DNA from 4 places in the Neisseria sp. GT4A_CT1 genome. Region 2 is predicted to be linked to each of the others. Evidence: predicted binding sites of a transcription regulator. Region 2 holds the regulator's gene; each other region holds the start of a gene.

Region 1 (3,729 bases), on a different contig from region 2:
GGGAAATGTTGTTTTATAGTGGATTAAATTTAAACCAGTACGGCGTTGCCTCACCTTGTCCTGATTTAAATTTAATCCGCTATATATGATGAAGGAAAGGCGAAAAAAAGGTCGTCTGAAAGCATGGTTTCAACAAAGTGAAAACCTAAAATGCTTTTCAGACGACCTTTTTTGCCTGTTCAAAATACGGTTAAAATCCCCAACCCTACCCTTTTAATTTTTCTTGTTTCCGGATTTCAATATGTTTCAAAACGTCATGGCGGTTGCGTTTGGCGCGGCTTTGGGCGCATTGTCCCGCTGGTTGCTCGTTCTCGCCTTTGCCGCACTCTCCGTCCCGTTTTCGGCAGGCACGCTTGCCGCCAACTGGATCGGCGCGTTCTTAATCGGCATCTGCGCCGAATGGCTGGATAATCCGCAATGGAAGCTTTTACTGATTACCGGTTTTCTCGGCAGCCTGACGACATTTTCCAGTTTTTCATTGGAAATGGTCACCCTGATGCAGGCGCAACGCTGGGCGACGGCGTTTTCAGCGGTCTGCCTGCATGTTTTCGGCTCGTTCCTGCTGACGGCATTGGGCATTTACTTGGCGCAAAACTGGAAATAGCCGCGAACATCGTCATCTCAATAAAATATTCTCACTCTATCCCAATATCCAAACACACGGTTTCGCCGCAATATGCTTTGCCTGCGTCAGTCATATGCGCGGGTTTGTAGGCGGCGAAGGCGTAAGTCAGGTCGGCGCGGAAGGTGTCTTTGTCTGCTTCGCCGGTGTCGCAGTTCAGCCCGGTCGGGACGTCTAACGCAATTTTGAAGCCGTCGGCTTGATTCAGCAGGCGGCAGACGGCGGTAGCTGTTTCGGGCAATGCGCCGCTGAAACCTGTCCCGAAAATGCCTTCGATAACGAGGTCGTAACCTGTTTTCAGACGACCTTCCAGTTCATCGGGGCGGATAAAGCTGACGCCGTCCGAATGATTCAAACGCTCGCGGTTCAACTGCGCCAGCGGCGACAGTTTGTCTCCCAAGACGAAAACAACATCTACCTGCCAATCCCGCTCCGACAACACGCGCGCGATAACCAAACCGTCGCCGCCGTTGTTGCCCTTGCCGCAAACGATTAACGCGCATCCTGCTTTGGGGAAACGGCGCAGCAAATCCGCGGCGGCGGCTTGTCCCGCGTTTTCCATCAGTTGCTCGAAAGTCGTGCCTTTATCGACTGCCATTTGTTCGTGTTCGCGCATTTCTGCGGCGGTGTAGATTTTCATCATTCGCTCCTTTTCTCTTTACTGCCTATCAAACATCCAAATGCAAACCTTATCAATAGCCCTGCCCGACTTTCCCGTCAAATCATTCGCTTTTTTTGATTTGCCGCAAGAGGTCGTCTGAAAATCAGGAACTTGGTGGCTTTGTATTTGATTTTTATGTTAACAAGATTTATTATCAAAATTAAACAAAGTGATAAACAATCAAAACTACTTCTTTTGCGGGGACGGGCGTTGGGATATGCCTCTGGCTACCCTGTGTCTGATTCGTCTTTACTTGCCGTCTCTTTTTTCAATCGACAACGAAAGTAAAACACACTATGTCTGCCATACCTTTGTCAAAACTCAGTAAAGGCGCAGTCGCGCACATCGACTCCATCGTCCCCAATTCGACTTTCGGCGAACTCGACCCGCTGGTTACACGCCGCCTTGCCGACTTGGGCTTTTCAAGTGGAATGCCGTTGCAAGTGATTGCCGTCGGCGGATTCGGACGCGGCCCGTTTGCCGTACGTTTGGGCAACCAGTCGCAATTCTCGTTACGGCAGGAAGAGGCGGGAAAAATTATGTGCCATGTGATTGACGGCTGACCGCCGTACACGCAGGCAGGCTTCTATTTTGAAAATGCGGCATAGGCGGATTTAATCTGACCGCCCCATCCTTTTCAGACGACCTAGGTCGTCTGAAAACACAATTTCAAAACCTTTCCCCCAAATCCCACTCCAAACTTATCAAACAATCAAAAAAGGAGAGTTCAATTCATGGAACTAAGCTATTTTGCCTTGATTGGCGCGCCAAACTGCGGCAAAACCGTTTTATTCAACGGTTTGACCGGCGCACATGCCAAGGTTGCCAATTATCCGGGCGTAACGGTCGATAAGCGCGAGGGTGCCTTCCTCGACGATGCGGCCGTCCGCATTATCGACCTGCCGGGCACATACAGCTTACGCACGACCAGCCCCGACGAAGCGGTGGCGAAAGATGTCGCCGTAGGCAAGCTGGGCATTCCGCCCGACGCCATCATCGCCGTTGCCGACGCGACCAACCTGCGTATGACCCTGCGCATGATTTTGGAACTGAAAACGCTGGGACTGCCTATGGTGGTGTCGCTGAACATGAGCGACGTTGCCCGCAGAAGGGGTTTGAATATTGATGCCGCCAAACTGAGCGAGTTGTTGGATGCACCTGTTTTGGAAACAGTCGCAGTGAGCGCGTCGGGCGTACAGGCGGTACGCGAAGCCGTGGCGAAGCTGCCGCGCAAACGCTCTTTCCCCGCCAACCCCGCTTCTGCCGAACGCACGCTCGAGGCGCTGGAGAGCGACAAACTTTATCAAGAAGTCGAATCGATTTTGGCACAAGTGGTACGCACCCAGATGACGCTGCCCGCATGGCACAAAAAACTCGACGACATCGTGCTGCACCCCGTCTGGGGCATAATTATGCTGCTGGTCATCCTGTTTATGGTGTTCCAAGCGGTTTACACATGGGCGGCGCCGATTATGGACGCCATCGAAGGCGGCTTTACCGCGCTGGGCGAATGGATAGGCGCCAACATGGAGCCGGGCATCCTCAGCGACTTGCTCGTCAACGGCGTCATTGCCGGTATGGGCAGCGTGTTGGTGTTCGTGCCGCAGATTACGATTTTGTTCGCCTTCATCCTGCTTTTGGAAGACTCAGGCTACCTGCCGCGTGCGGCTTTCCTGCTGGATAACGTGATGGCGAAAAGCGGCCTGTCCGGACGCTCATTCATCCCGCTCCTGTCGAGTTTCGCCTGTGCCGTTCCCGCCGTTATGTCGGCGCGTACGATTAATGACCCGCGCGAACGCCTCGTTACCATCGCCGTCGCCCCGCTGCTGACCTGCTCCGCGCGGCTGCCCGTTTACGCGCTGATTATCGCCGCCGTCATTCCTAATCGCACCGTAGGCGGGATTTTCAACCTGCAAGGACTGACGCTGTTCATCCTCTATCTCGCAGGCATCCTGTCTGCCGCCTTGGCAGCGTATATCATGAAACGCTTGGCGCGTATGAAAGGCAACGTGCAGCAATTCCCGCTCTTGATGGAGCTGCCGACTTTCCGCACGCCCAACTTCAAACACATCATGACCAGCCTGTGGGACAGGGTAAAAGCCTTCCTCAAACGCGCCGGTACGATTATCTTCGCCCTTGCCGTAGTTTTGTGGGGCTTGGTAAGCTGGCCGCAACCGCCCGCAGGTGCAACAGGCGCGGCAATCGACTACAGCTTGGCGGGTATGCTCGGCCACGCTATCCAACCATTGTTCGCCCCGCTGGGCTTCACTTGGGAAATGTGTATCGCCATGATTCCAGGCATTGCCGCGCGTGAAGTCGTTGTTGCCGCACTGGGTACGGTCTATGCCGTCAGCGCGTCGTCTGAAGACGCCGTACAAAACGCGCTGATTCCGATCGTACACAACAACTGGGGTTTGCCAACCGCCTTCGCCTTCCTGGCATGGTA
Region 2 (3,729 bases):
GGGCAGGTAGTGCGGTGTAGCGGATGCCGTTGCGTTCGGTACTTTGCCACCAATCGAGTTCGGTAATGCGCTCTTGCGGCACGCCCCATTTTTTCAGCAGTACGCCCATACCGAGTGAGACGACAAAGTGGCTGCTACCTTTTGAATTGAGTGCCTGCACGCTGTCTTTTTCGAGGTGATCATAGTGGCTGTGTGAAATCAGGATGACATCGACAGGCGGCAGTTCGTCGATTTCTGCGGGCGCAGGCTGGAAGCGTTTCATGGTGATGGGGATGGGGGAGACGGAATTGCCGAAAACGGGATCGGTAATGACGGTTTGCCCGCCGATCCGCATCAATAGGGTGGAATGTCCGAACCAGACGAAGCGGCTTTTCCCTTCGGGTGCGGCGAGGAAGGTTTGCCAATCGGGCTTGACGGTAGGCAGAGGTTTGGGCGGGCGCGTTGCCTGCGGGTCGGTCAGGATCTTCCAAAATGCGCCGGTCAGGCCGGTCGGTTTCTGCTGCGGTTCGGGGTTGAAGAAGGTTTGCGTTTTCGGGTCGTAATGGTCGCTTGCGGGGTAAACGGGATGTTGGTCGGGATAGAGCCAGTAGGTGAGCAGGGCGCAGGCAGCGGTCAAGGTAATGAGTTTTTTCTTGTGTTTCATAATTGGTTTTTATGAAGAAGGTCGTCTGAAAATTTTTCAGACGACCTTGGATTCTGTTTGAAAATAGTCTCGGTATCCATCAGATGGCGTGCGAACAGCCGGACACCATTTTTTTGAGGGCTTGCGAGTCGAGGATTTTGATGTGTTTGTGTTCGACCGAAATTAAGCCTTCGTGGTGGAATTTGGAGAGCGTGCGGCTGACGGTTTCGAGTTTCAGCCCCAAATAGCTGCCGATTTCTTCGCGCGACATCCGCAGAATGAAATCGTTGGCGGCAAATCCGCGCGAGTAAAGGCGTTGGGACAGGTTAAGCAAAAACGCCGCCAGACGTTCTTCGGCGCGCATATTGCCTAAAAGCAGCATCACGCCTTGGTCGCGCACGATTTCGCGGCTCATCAATCTGAAAAAATGACTTCTCAGGCTGGGGATGTTGTGTCCCAGCTCTTCGATGTGGGTGAAGGGCAGCTCACACACTTCGCTGTCTTCCAAAGCCACCGCGTCGCAGCTGTGGACATGGGAGCAAATGCCGTCCATGCCGATGAGTTCGCCGGACATAAAAAAGCCGGTAACCTGATCGCGACCGTCCTGGCTGGCAACCGTGGTTTTGAAAAAACCGGCACGGATGGCAAACAGCGACGCGAAAGGCTCACCGGTGCGGAACAGATATTCACCCTTCTTCAAGCGGCGGCTCTGTCGGATGACCGCGTCCAATTGTGCAAACTCATTGGGCAAAAGCCCGACAGGCAGGCAGAGTTCACGCAGCGAACAGGAAGAACACAGGGTTTTCATCTGATGCATAGCATTGTGTGTGGTCATAAAACACCCTTAAAATTAAGGTTTTTATCCTGTCATGATTACGTAAGTTATTGACACATATCAAGACAGGTTTATCATACTGTGGCATTCTACCAAACTATCCGAAAATTGCCTAACATCATTACTCTAATCACGCACACGCCATGAAAGTAATACCGATACAAAATAATCACAATAGAAACAATGACAAGCCTGAGTTCGACCGCGAACTCATCGCCAGCCTTCCTTCCAGCGGTCCGCGCTACACTTCCTACCCGACAGCCGACCGATTCCATGACGGATTTCGCGAAGCCGAATATATCAATGCCTTGAATCAGCGCGGTATGGGGGCTTTGAACAAGCCCCTTTCGCTTTATATCCACATCCCCTTCTGCAACACCATTTGTTACTACTGCGGCTGCAATAAAATCATCACCAAAGACAAAAGCCGCGCCGATGCCTACATCGAATACCTTGAAAAAGAAATGGAGCTGCTCGCCCCGCATCTGGGCGGACGGCATCAGCTCGCGCAACTGCACTTCGGCGGCGGTACGCCGACCTTTCTGAGCGACGACCAAATCGAACGCGTATTCCGCATGATACGCAAACATTTCCAACTTATCCCCGGCGGCGAATACTCCATCGAAATCGACCCGCGCAAAGTCAGCCGCGAAACCGTCCTCATGCTCGGCAAGCTCGGCTTCAACCGCATGAGCGTCGGTATTCAGGACTTTGACCCCAAAGTGCAGGCAGCAGTCAACCGCATCCAAAGCTACGACGAAACCAAAGAAGTCATCGATGCCGCCCGCGAAGCCGGATTCAAATCCGTCAGCGTCGATTTGATTTACGGTCTGCCGCACCAAACCGCCGAAAGCATTAAAACCACCATCGACACTGTCTTGTCGCTCGATCCCGACCGCCTTGCCCTTTATCACTACGCCCACCTGCCGCATATCTTCAAGCCGCAACGCCGCATCGATACCGAAGCCGTTCCCGGCAGCGAAGAAAAACTCGATATGCTGCAATACTGCGTTCAAACCCTGACCGAACGCGGTTACGTCTTCATCGGTATGGACCATTTCGCCAAACCCGATGACGAACTTTCCATCGCCCTCAAAGAAGGCTTCCTCCAGCGCAACTTCCAAGGCTACTCGACCTACGCGGACTGCGATTTGGTTGCCATCGGCGTATCCTCCATCGGCAAGATCGGCAGCACCTACTCCCAAAACGAACGCGACATCGATGCCTACTATGCTGCCCTCGATGCCGGACACCTGCCCATCATGCGCGGCTACCAGCTCAATCAGGACGACCTTTTGCGCCGCAATATCATCCAAGATTTGATGTGCCGCTTCGCCTTGGATTACCGAATCTACGAAAGCGTGTTCGGTATCCCGTTCGACCGCTATTTCAAAGACGAACTTGCCGACTTGGAACAACTCGCCTCCCTCGGACTCGTCCGCCTGAAACCGCACGGGATGACCGTTACCCCCAAAGGCCGCTTCCTGATACGCAACATCGCCATGGTGTTCGACTACCACCTGCGTCATAGGGAAACCAAAGCCCAATATTCGCAAACGGTGTAAAGAGGAATAACAAAGGTCGTCTGAAAATTTTCAGACGACCTTTGTTTTTATTTTCAAGACTTTCGGGTAACATCAAACCATATTTGCCGGTTTGCCGTGATTCAAGTCAATTTGTTCTAGATGCGCCCTATGATTACCGAACAGCAAAACGATATCCTCAGCATCAATCAAGTGCAGCTTCTCCTTGCTGAAAAACGCACGGCGCTTGCTGTCATGCGCACGGGTATTGCTGTTTTTGCGCTGCCGTTGTCTATTTTCAGCGCGCTGATTGCGACATCGAAATGGTATGAAGTTGTCGATGTCTGGCCTTTGCTTGCGTTGGTCAGCCTGATGAACATCAGCTTGATTGTTTTCTCGGTTTATCTGATTACCCGCTCGCTCCGTAGAATGCACCAATACGACCGAATGATTGCCGATATCAAATACAACAATCAGTCTTTGCGTAAACTGCTTGAGTCATAAAATCCAGACGGTTGGGGTAGGGCATAGGTCGTCTGAAAATCAAAATATAGAGGAATTTTAGTTATTTAGTATAGTGGATTAAAATAAAAATGAGACAAGGCGGCAACGCCCGCCGTGTACGGGTAGTACATAAGGGCGTTGGCAACGCCGTATCATTGCAATTTTAATCCACTATAAAACATGGCTCCCCCTCTATTTGAAGCGACACGATACCATCGCAGTATCAGGATATAAAATGAACATTA
Region 3 (3,729 bases), on a different contig from region 2:
TGGATGGCGCAAATGGGCAGACGCAGCAGCGTTGCCGTTGCCACGATCGGCAAATTTAAAACCGCCGCGCAAATGGTTGCCATATTTTTATTGCTCTTAGCCTCCAATCGATTTGACAATATTTTTTACCTGACAGGTAACATATTGATGTTTATCGCATCTGTATTAACCCTCTGGTCAATGTTTTATTATCTGAAAATGGCGTGGCAGGAAATCAAATAAAAAATAAAACAAACCCCTTGACGACAAGTTTTAAATCCATAATAATTGCGTCTTCTTCAGAAACAGCAGCAAGAAACAGACATTCGGCGGGAATAGCTCAGTTGGTAGAGCGCAACCTTGCCAAGGTTGAGGTCGCGAGTTCGAGACTCGTTTCCCGCTCCAAACGAATCCTGTCTTAAGTTGCTATAAAGTTTCTCCGATGCGGGAATAGCTCAGTTGGTAGAGCGCAACCTTGCCAAGGTTGAGGTCGCGAGTTCGAGACTCGTTTCCCGCTCCACAGTTTAATTTCAGATGTGTCCCATGCGGGAATAGCTCAGTTGGTAGAGCGCAACCTTGCCAAGGTTGAGGTCGCGAGTTCGAGACTCGTTTCCCGCTCCATCCTTCAGGCATATTTGGATATGCGGGAATAGCTCAGTTGGTAGAGCGCAACCTTGCCAAGGTTGAGGTCGCGAGTTCGAGACTCGTTTCCCGCTCCAGTTTGAACACTACCTGGTAGTTTGTTTGGCGAGATAGCAAAGTGGTAATGCAGCGGATTGCAAATCCGTGGACGCCGGTTCGATTCCGACTCTCGCCTCCACTCATTTCATGGCGGGGTGGCAGAGTGTTTATGCTATAAGGGGTGCAACCCTTATATAGGCCGGTTCAAATCCGCGCCCCCGCCTCCAAATTTCAATATAAAACAGTCTGCGCCCGGATGGTGAAATAGGTAGACACAACGGACTTAAAATCCGTCGGCCCTAAACCGGCCGTGCCGGTTCGATTCCGGCTCCGGGCACCAATAAATCTATGAATTTATTGAATAATCTAAGACTCTAAATTACCAAAAGACAGCTTATAATTCAGGCTGTCTTTTTGCTTTGTGTCCAATTTGTGTCCAACTTGCGATCTTTACACAATGTAATTGCATGAAATCAAATACCTAAGGAAAAGCCCTGAAAACCGGATAAGTTTTCAGGGCTTAATTTTATATTCTACACTTGTTTACACGCTAAAGGCTTGAAAAATAAAATGTAGTTTTAAGTAATAACTGTTCTCATTGATGTAAGTCAAAAAAATATCGGGTAAACGTTCACATCTTCGCCAATCGTTACACTTCATAGAGCTAAAGTGCTATTCTGCAAAGGTAAATTTCTTCTACCTATAAATTCTATCTGACAAATTAGGAGCTTGATATGTCAACCGATGTACAGCAACGCCCTGCCGCTTGGGAAGGTTTTGTCGGCGGTAATTGGGAAACCAATGTCGACGTGCGCGATTTTATTCAGAAAAACTACACGCCTTATGAAGGCGATGCGTCTTTCCTCGCGCCTGCGACCGAGGCGACGACCAAACTGTGGGCGGAAGTGATGGAAGGCATCAAAGTCGAAAACCGCACACACGAACCTTACAAAATCGACGCGCAAGTCGTGTCCGGCATTACCAGCCATGCACCGGGCTATATCGATAAAGATTTGGAAACCATCGTCGGCCTGCAAACAGACGAGCCTCTGAAACGCTCGATCATGCCGTTCGGCGGTTTGAAAATGGTACAAGACGCGTGCAAAGTGTACAACGTCGAGTTGAACCCCGAAGTCAGCGAAATCTTTACCAAATACCGTAAAACCCACAACCAAGGCGTGTTTGACGTTTATACGCCCGACATCCGCCGTTGCCGCAAATCCGGTGTGATCACCGGTTTGCCGGATGCTTACGGTCGTGGTCGCATCATCGGCGACTACCGCCGTGTGGCATTGTACGGTATCGACTTCTTGATGAAAGACAAACTCAACCAGTTCAACTCGCTGCAAGCCGATTTGGAAAACGGCGTGGATTTGGAAGAAGTTATCCGCCGCCGCGAAGAAATCAACGAACAATACAAAGCCTTGGGTCAAATGAAAGAAATGGCAGCCTCTTACGGCTACGACATTTCCGGTCCTGCGAGAAATGCACAAGAAGCCATCCAATGGACTTACTTCGGCTACCTTGCCGCCGTTAAATCGCAAAACGGCGCCGCCATGTCGTTCGGTCGCGTGTCTTCATTCTTGGATATCTACATCGAGCGCGACCTGAAAAACGGCGTAATTACCGAAACCCAAGCGCAAGAATTTATCGACCATTTGGTGATGAAACTGCGTATGGTTCGTTTCCTGCGTACGCCCGAATACGACCAACTCTTCTCCGGCGACCCGATTTGGGCAACCGAATCCATCGGCGGTATGGGTTTAGACGGCCGCACGCTGGTAACCCGCACCAACTTCCGCGTGCTGCACACCCTGTACAACATGGGTCCATCTCCCGAACCGAATATCACCGTGTTGTGGTCCGAACAACTGCCGCAAGGCTTTAAAGAATTTTGCGCCAAAGTGTCCATCGACACCTCGTCCATCCAATACGAAAACGACGATTTGATGCGTCCGGACTTCAACAGCGACGACTACGCCATTGCCTGCTGTGTCAGCCCGATGGTGGTCGGTAAACAAATGCAGTTCTTCGGCGCACGCGCCAACTTGGCGAAAACCCTGCTGTACGCAATCAACGGCGGCGTGGACGAAAAATCCAAAGACCAAGTCGGTCCGAAAACCGAACCGATTATGGACGAAGTCTTGGACTACGACACTGTCTTTGCGCGCATGGACAAATTCATGGATTGGCTGGCAACCCAATACGTTACCGCGCTGAACATCATCCATTACATGCACGACAAATACAGCTACGAAGCCGCGCTGATGGCGCTGCACGACCGCGACGTGAAACGCACTATGGCCTGCGGTATCGCCGGTTTGTCTGTGGCCGCCGACTCACTGTCCGCCATCAAATACGCCAAAGTCAAACCGATTCGCGATGAAAACGGTATTGCCGTCGACTTTGAAATCGAAGGCGAATATCCGCAGTTCGGTAACAACGACGACCGCGTGGACGATATTGCCTGCGACTTGGTAGAACGCTTCATGAAAAAAGTGGCAACCCACAAAACTTACCGCAACGCAACGCCGACCCAGTCCGTGTTGACCATTACCTCCAACGTCGTGTACGGCAAAAAAACTGGCAACACGCCGGACGGCCGCCGCGCAGGCGCACCGTTCGGTCCGGGTGCCAACCCGATGCACGGCCGCGATGTCAACGGCGCCGTCGCTTCGCTGACCTCCGTAGCCAAACTGCCGTTCGAGTTTGCCAAAGACGGTATTTCCTACACCTTCTCCATCGTGCCGGGCGCATTGGGCAAAGACGAAAACTCCCGCGAACGCAACCTCGCAGGCCTGATGGACGGCTACTTCCACCACGAAGAAGGAGAGGTGGAAGGCGGCCAACACCTGAACGTCAACGTATTGACCCGCGAAACGCTGGAAGACGCGATGAACAATCCGGACAAATATCCGCAACTGACCATCCGCGTGTCCGGTTACGCCGTACGCTTCAACTCGCTGACCCGCGAACAGCAGCTTGACGTGATTACCCGTACCTTTACACAAACCATGTAAAGCAAAGGGTTTACAGTAAACCAAGCCGGGGGACGGATTATCCGGAACC
Region 4 (3,729 bases), on a different contig from region 2:
GGGCGGCGTTTTCTGCGCTGCCGCCGTTGAAGACGTGGGTCAGGGTGGCGTGGTCGCTGCTTTGTTTGAACCTTGCGCCGAAGTCGGACGCGGGAGCGGGCGTTTCGGTTGGTGGTTCGGGCAGGAATGCGCCGCCGTGGCTGCGCGGTTGTGCCTGCCATTGCAGTCCGATGCCTATGGTGGCGAGGAGTTCGGCAAGGGGCAGGTCGGCGGTGGTGTAGAGGGTCGTCTGAAAAAAGTCTTCGAGGTCTAGGTCTGTAAATGCTTGGCAACGGGCTTGCCATTGTTTTTCGGGGATGCCTTGACGGGTGTCCAGCCAATCGCGGTAGTGTTGCTGCATGACGCTGTCGAGGGTGTGTCGTCCGCTGCTTTTACTGCGGATGGCAAGGTCGAGGCAGAGGGCGACGAGTGCGCCTTTTTGGTAGTAGCTGACGATGGCGTTGGGGCTGTTTTCGTCTTGTTTGTAGAATTTGTTCCAAGCGGTGAAGCTGGATTCGGCAAGGCTTTGTTTCAGACGACCTTTGGTTTGCTGCACGCGGGTGATGCTTTGGGCGAGCAGGCGCAGGTAGGCTTCGGGGGCGATGGTGCGGCTTCGGGCGAGGAAGAGGTCGTCGTAGTATGAGGTGATGCCTTCAAATGCCCAAAGCTGCTCGGTGTAGTTTTCGCGGTCGAGGTCGTAGGGGGCAAAGGCGGCGGGTTTGATAGATTTGACGTTCCAGGCGTGGAAGTATTCGTGTGAGAACAGTCCGAGCAGTTGGGTGTAGGCGTCGTTGGCTTCGGTCATGCCGTGCGGCGGCAGGCTGTGGCGGTCGGCGAGCAGGGCGGTGCTGCTGATGTGTTCCAGTCCGCCGTAGATGTTGTCGCCGACGTGGAGCAGGAAGAGGTAATGGGTGAACGGGGCAGGGGAGGGGAACATGGCCAGTTCGGTTTCGCAGATTGTGCGGATGTCTGACACGAGGCGGTCGCGGTCGAAATCGGGGTAGTGGCCGCTCAAGGCGATGCGGTGCGGGATGCCGCCGGCTTCAAAATCGAGAAATTCGATGTTGCCCAGTTCGACAGGGTGGTCGATTAAGTCGTGGTAGGAGGTCGTCTGAAAGCTGTGGATGCCGGTTTGGGGCAGGGTGGTGGCAATCCGCCATGTTTTCGGCAGGATGGGGAATTCGATTTGGTGCGCGCTGTTTTCTTGTCCGTTTACCTGCAAAAACAGGCACGCGCCGTCAAAGAATCCGCGTTCGGCAGTCAGAAACGAGCCGCGGACGGATAGGTCGTAGGCGTAAACGGTGTAGTAAATTTCCCACTCGCCGGACTGAGGGGCGGTGCGCCATCGGTTTTTTTTGACTTGGGTCAGATGGGCATATTCTCCGTTGCAAAAAGCGCGGATGGTGGTGATGTGGCGGGAAAAATCGCGTATCAGATAGCTGCCGGGAACCCAGTTCGGTAGGCTGATTTCTGTTTCCAAATCATGTTCTTGTCGGAAGGTTAGGCGGATGTGCCACTCGTGGGCGAGCGGGTTGGGGGTGATTTTGTAATTAATCATGACTATTAATGCATTTGTTAAATTTTATGAATAAAAAGGTCGAATTATGCAGTTTGATTTATATCGATAAAGTCCCCTTCAAAAGGGAGGCTTGAAAAAATAAAGTGGCGCTGTAGGGGAGGTTGTTAAATAATAATATGATTATAAAGTAAAAAATATAAAAAATCGATAAAGCCGCCAGATGGAGTGAAATGTAATTCCGCTTGGCTAGGCTTGTCTTATATGTTAAATTTAGAAAAATTTAAACCTAGCCCTTATTGCGTTTGTTCAAAACGCATACGGCAAAGTGAGATAAAAAATTTTTATTCCCATAATTCATGGAGACTCTCATGGACACACAAACTTATAACTACAAAGTGGTGCGCCAGTTCGCCATCATGACCGTAGTTTGGGGTATTGTGGGCATGTTGGTCGGTGTCATCGTTGCCGCCCAATTGTTTGCCCCGTCCCTTGATTTATCAGATGTCGGCCCTTGGTTCCACTTCGGCCGCCTGCGTCCGTTGCACACCAATGCGGTGATTTTTGCGTTCGGCGGTTGCGGTCTGATGGGTACATCATACTACGTTGTTCAACGTACCTGTAATGCACGCCTGTTCGGCGGTTGGCTGCCGGCATTTACCTTCTGGGGCTGGCAGGCAGTTATCGTTGCGGCAATCGTCAGCCTGCCTTTGGGTTATACCCAAGCTAAAGAGTATGCCGAATTGGAATGGCCTATCGACATCCTGATCGCTTTGGTTTGGATTGCTTACGCCATCGTATTCTTCGGTACGATTGCCAAACGTAAAATCAAACATATCTACGTTGCCAACTGGTTCTACGGCGGTTTCATTTTGGCCGTTGCCCTGTTGCACATCGTCAATAACCTGAGCATTCCTGCGGGCTTCATGAAATCCTATCCGGTTTATGCGGGCGCAATCGATGCTATGGTTCAATGGTGGTATGGCCACAATGCCGTAGGTTTCTTCCTGACAGCAGGTTTCTTGGGCATGATGTATTACTTCGTGCCGAAACAGGCGGGTCGTCCGGTTTATTCTTACCGCTTGTCCGTCGTCCACTTCTGGGCTTTGATTTTCACCTACATGTGGGCAGGTTCCCACCACTTGCACTATACCGCGCTGCCTGACTGGACTCAGTCCTTGGGTATGGTGTTGTCCCTGATTCTGTTCGCACCTTCTTGGGGCGGTATGATCAACGGTATCATGACCTTGTCCGGTGCATGGGACAAACTGCGTACCGACCCTATCTTGAAATTCTTGATCGTTTCTCTGTCCTTCTACGGTATGTCCACCTTCGAAGGTCCGATGATGTCCATCAAATCCGTCAACGCTTTGAGCCACTACACCGACTGGACCGTTGCACACGTTCATGCCGGCGCATTGGGCTGGGTGGGCTTCGTGACCATTGGTTCCGTGTACTACATGATTCCCCGCCTGTTCGGTAAAAATGAAATGTACAGCACCAAATTGGTGGAAGCACACTTCTGGATTGCGACCATCGGCGTGGTTCTGTATATCGCCTCCATGTGGATTGCAGGGGTATTGCAAGGTCTGATGTGGGGTTCTTTGAATGCGGACGGTACTTTGACCTACTCGTTTGTAGAGTCAGTTAAACGCACCATGCCTTTCTACATGATTCGTTTCACCGGCGGCCTGCTGTACCTGAGCGGTATGTGTATCATGGCATACAACGTTTACCGTACGGCCATCAGTGGCAAAGCGGTTGATGCCGAGATTCCCGCGGTGTCTCAAACCCAGCACCACTAAAAACATAAGAAAAGGCTACCAAAATGAAATTACAACAATTAGCTGAAGAAAAAGTCGGCGTCCTGATTGTATTTACCCTGCTTGTAGTCAGCGTAGGCCTGTTGATTGAAGCCGTGCCGCTGTTCTTTACTAAGGCAGTCACCCAGCCTATTGAAGGTGTGAAACCTTATAACGCTTTGCAAGTGGCTGGTCGCGACATCTATATCCGCGAGGGTTGTTACAACTGTCACTCTCAAATGATCCGTCCGTTCCGTGCGGAAACCGAACGTTACGGCCACTACTCCGTTGCCGGCGAGTCTGTTTATGACCATCCGTTCCAATGGGGTTCCAAACGTACCGGTCCGGACTTGGCACGTGTCGGCGGCCGCTATTCCGACGAATGGCACCGCATCCACCTGCTGAATCCGCGCGACGTTGTGCCGGAGTCCA

What was found. Region 2 encodes FNR, which switches genes on or off when oxygen is low (the NO sensors DNR and NnrR bind a similar motif). Its sites were predicted from a motif close to TTGATNNNNATCAA; they were not measured.
Region 1: the regulator FNR is predicted to act here: its motif matches at 1,358-1,371, upstream of HMPREF1028_RS05105 (FeoA family protein).
Region 3: the regulator FNR is predicted to act here: its motif matches at 1,259-1,272, upstream of pflB (formate C-acetyltransferase).
Region 4: the regulator FNR is predicted to act here: its motif matches at 1,591-1,604, upstream of ccoN (cytochrome-c oxidase, cbb3-type subunit I).

The regions. Positions count from the first base shown of each region.
Region 1 covers NZ_JH164966.1:75,999-79,727, forward strand. Annotated here, with positions in the region: gene crcB (fluoride efflux transporter CrcB) at 242-604, shown strand; gene HMPREF1028_RS05100 (NAD(P)H-hydrate epimerase) at 636-1,262, opposite strand; gene HMPREF1028_RS05105 (FeoA family protein) at 1,580-1,846, shown strand; gene HMPREF1028_RS05110 (ferrous iron transporter B) at 2,018-3,729, shown strand, end outside.
Region 2 covers NZ_JH164964.1:451,710-455,438, forward strand. Annotated here, with positions in the region: gene HMPREF1028_RS02045 (MBL fold metallo-hydrolase) at 1-643, opposite strand, end outside; gene fnr (fumarate/nitrate reduction transcriptional regulator Fnr) at 723-1,457, opposite strand; gene hemN (oxygen-independent coproporphyrinogen III oxidase) at 1,601-3,022, shown strand; gene HMPREF1028_RS02060 (hypothetical protein) at 3,152-3,484, shown strand; gene HMPREF1028_RS02065 (hypothetical protein) at 3,720-3,729, shown strand, end outside.
Region 3 covers NZ_JH164965.1:302,884-306,612, reverse strand. Annotated here, with positions in the region: gene pgsA (CDP-diacylglycerol--glycerol-3-phosphate 3-phosphatidyltransferase) at 1-222, shown strand, start outside; tRNA gene HMPREF1028_RS04095 (tRNA-Gly) at 309-384, shown strand; tRNA gene HMPREF1028_RS04090 (tRNA-Gly) at 424-499, shown strand; tRNA gene HMPREF1028_RS04085 (tRNA-Gly) at 525-600, shown strand; tRNA gene HMPREF1028_RS04080 (tRNA-Gly) at 623-698, shown strand; tRNA gene HMPREF1028_RS04075 (tRNA-Cys) at 726-799, shown strand; tRNA gene HMPREF1028_RS14510 (tRNA-Cys) at 810-887, shown strand; tRNA gene HMPREF1028_RS04070 (tRNA-Leu) at 911-1,000, shown strand; gene pflB (formate C-acetyltransferase) at 1,395-3,680, shown strand.
Region 4 covers NZ_JH164967.1:345,485-349,213, reverse strand. Annotated here, with positions in the region: gene HMPREF1028_RS08425 (M61 family metallopeptidase) at 1-1,537, opposite strand, end outside; gene ccoN (cytochrome-c oxidase, cbb3-type subunit I) at 1,867-3,300, shown strand; gene ccoO (cytochrome-c oxidase, cbb3-type subunit II) at 3,324-3,729, shown strand, end outside.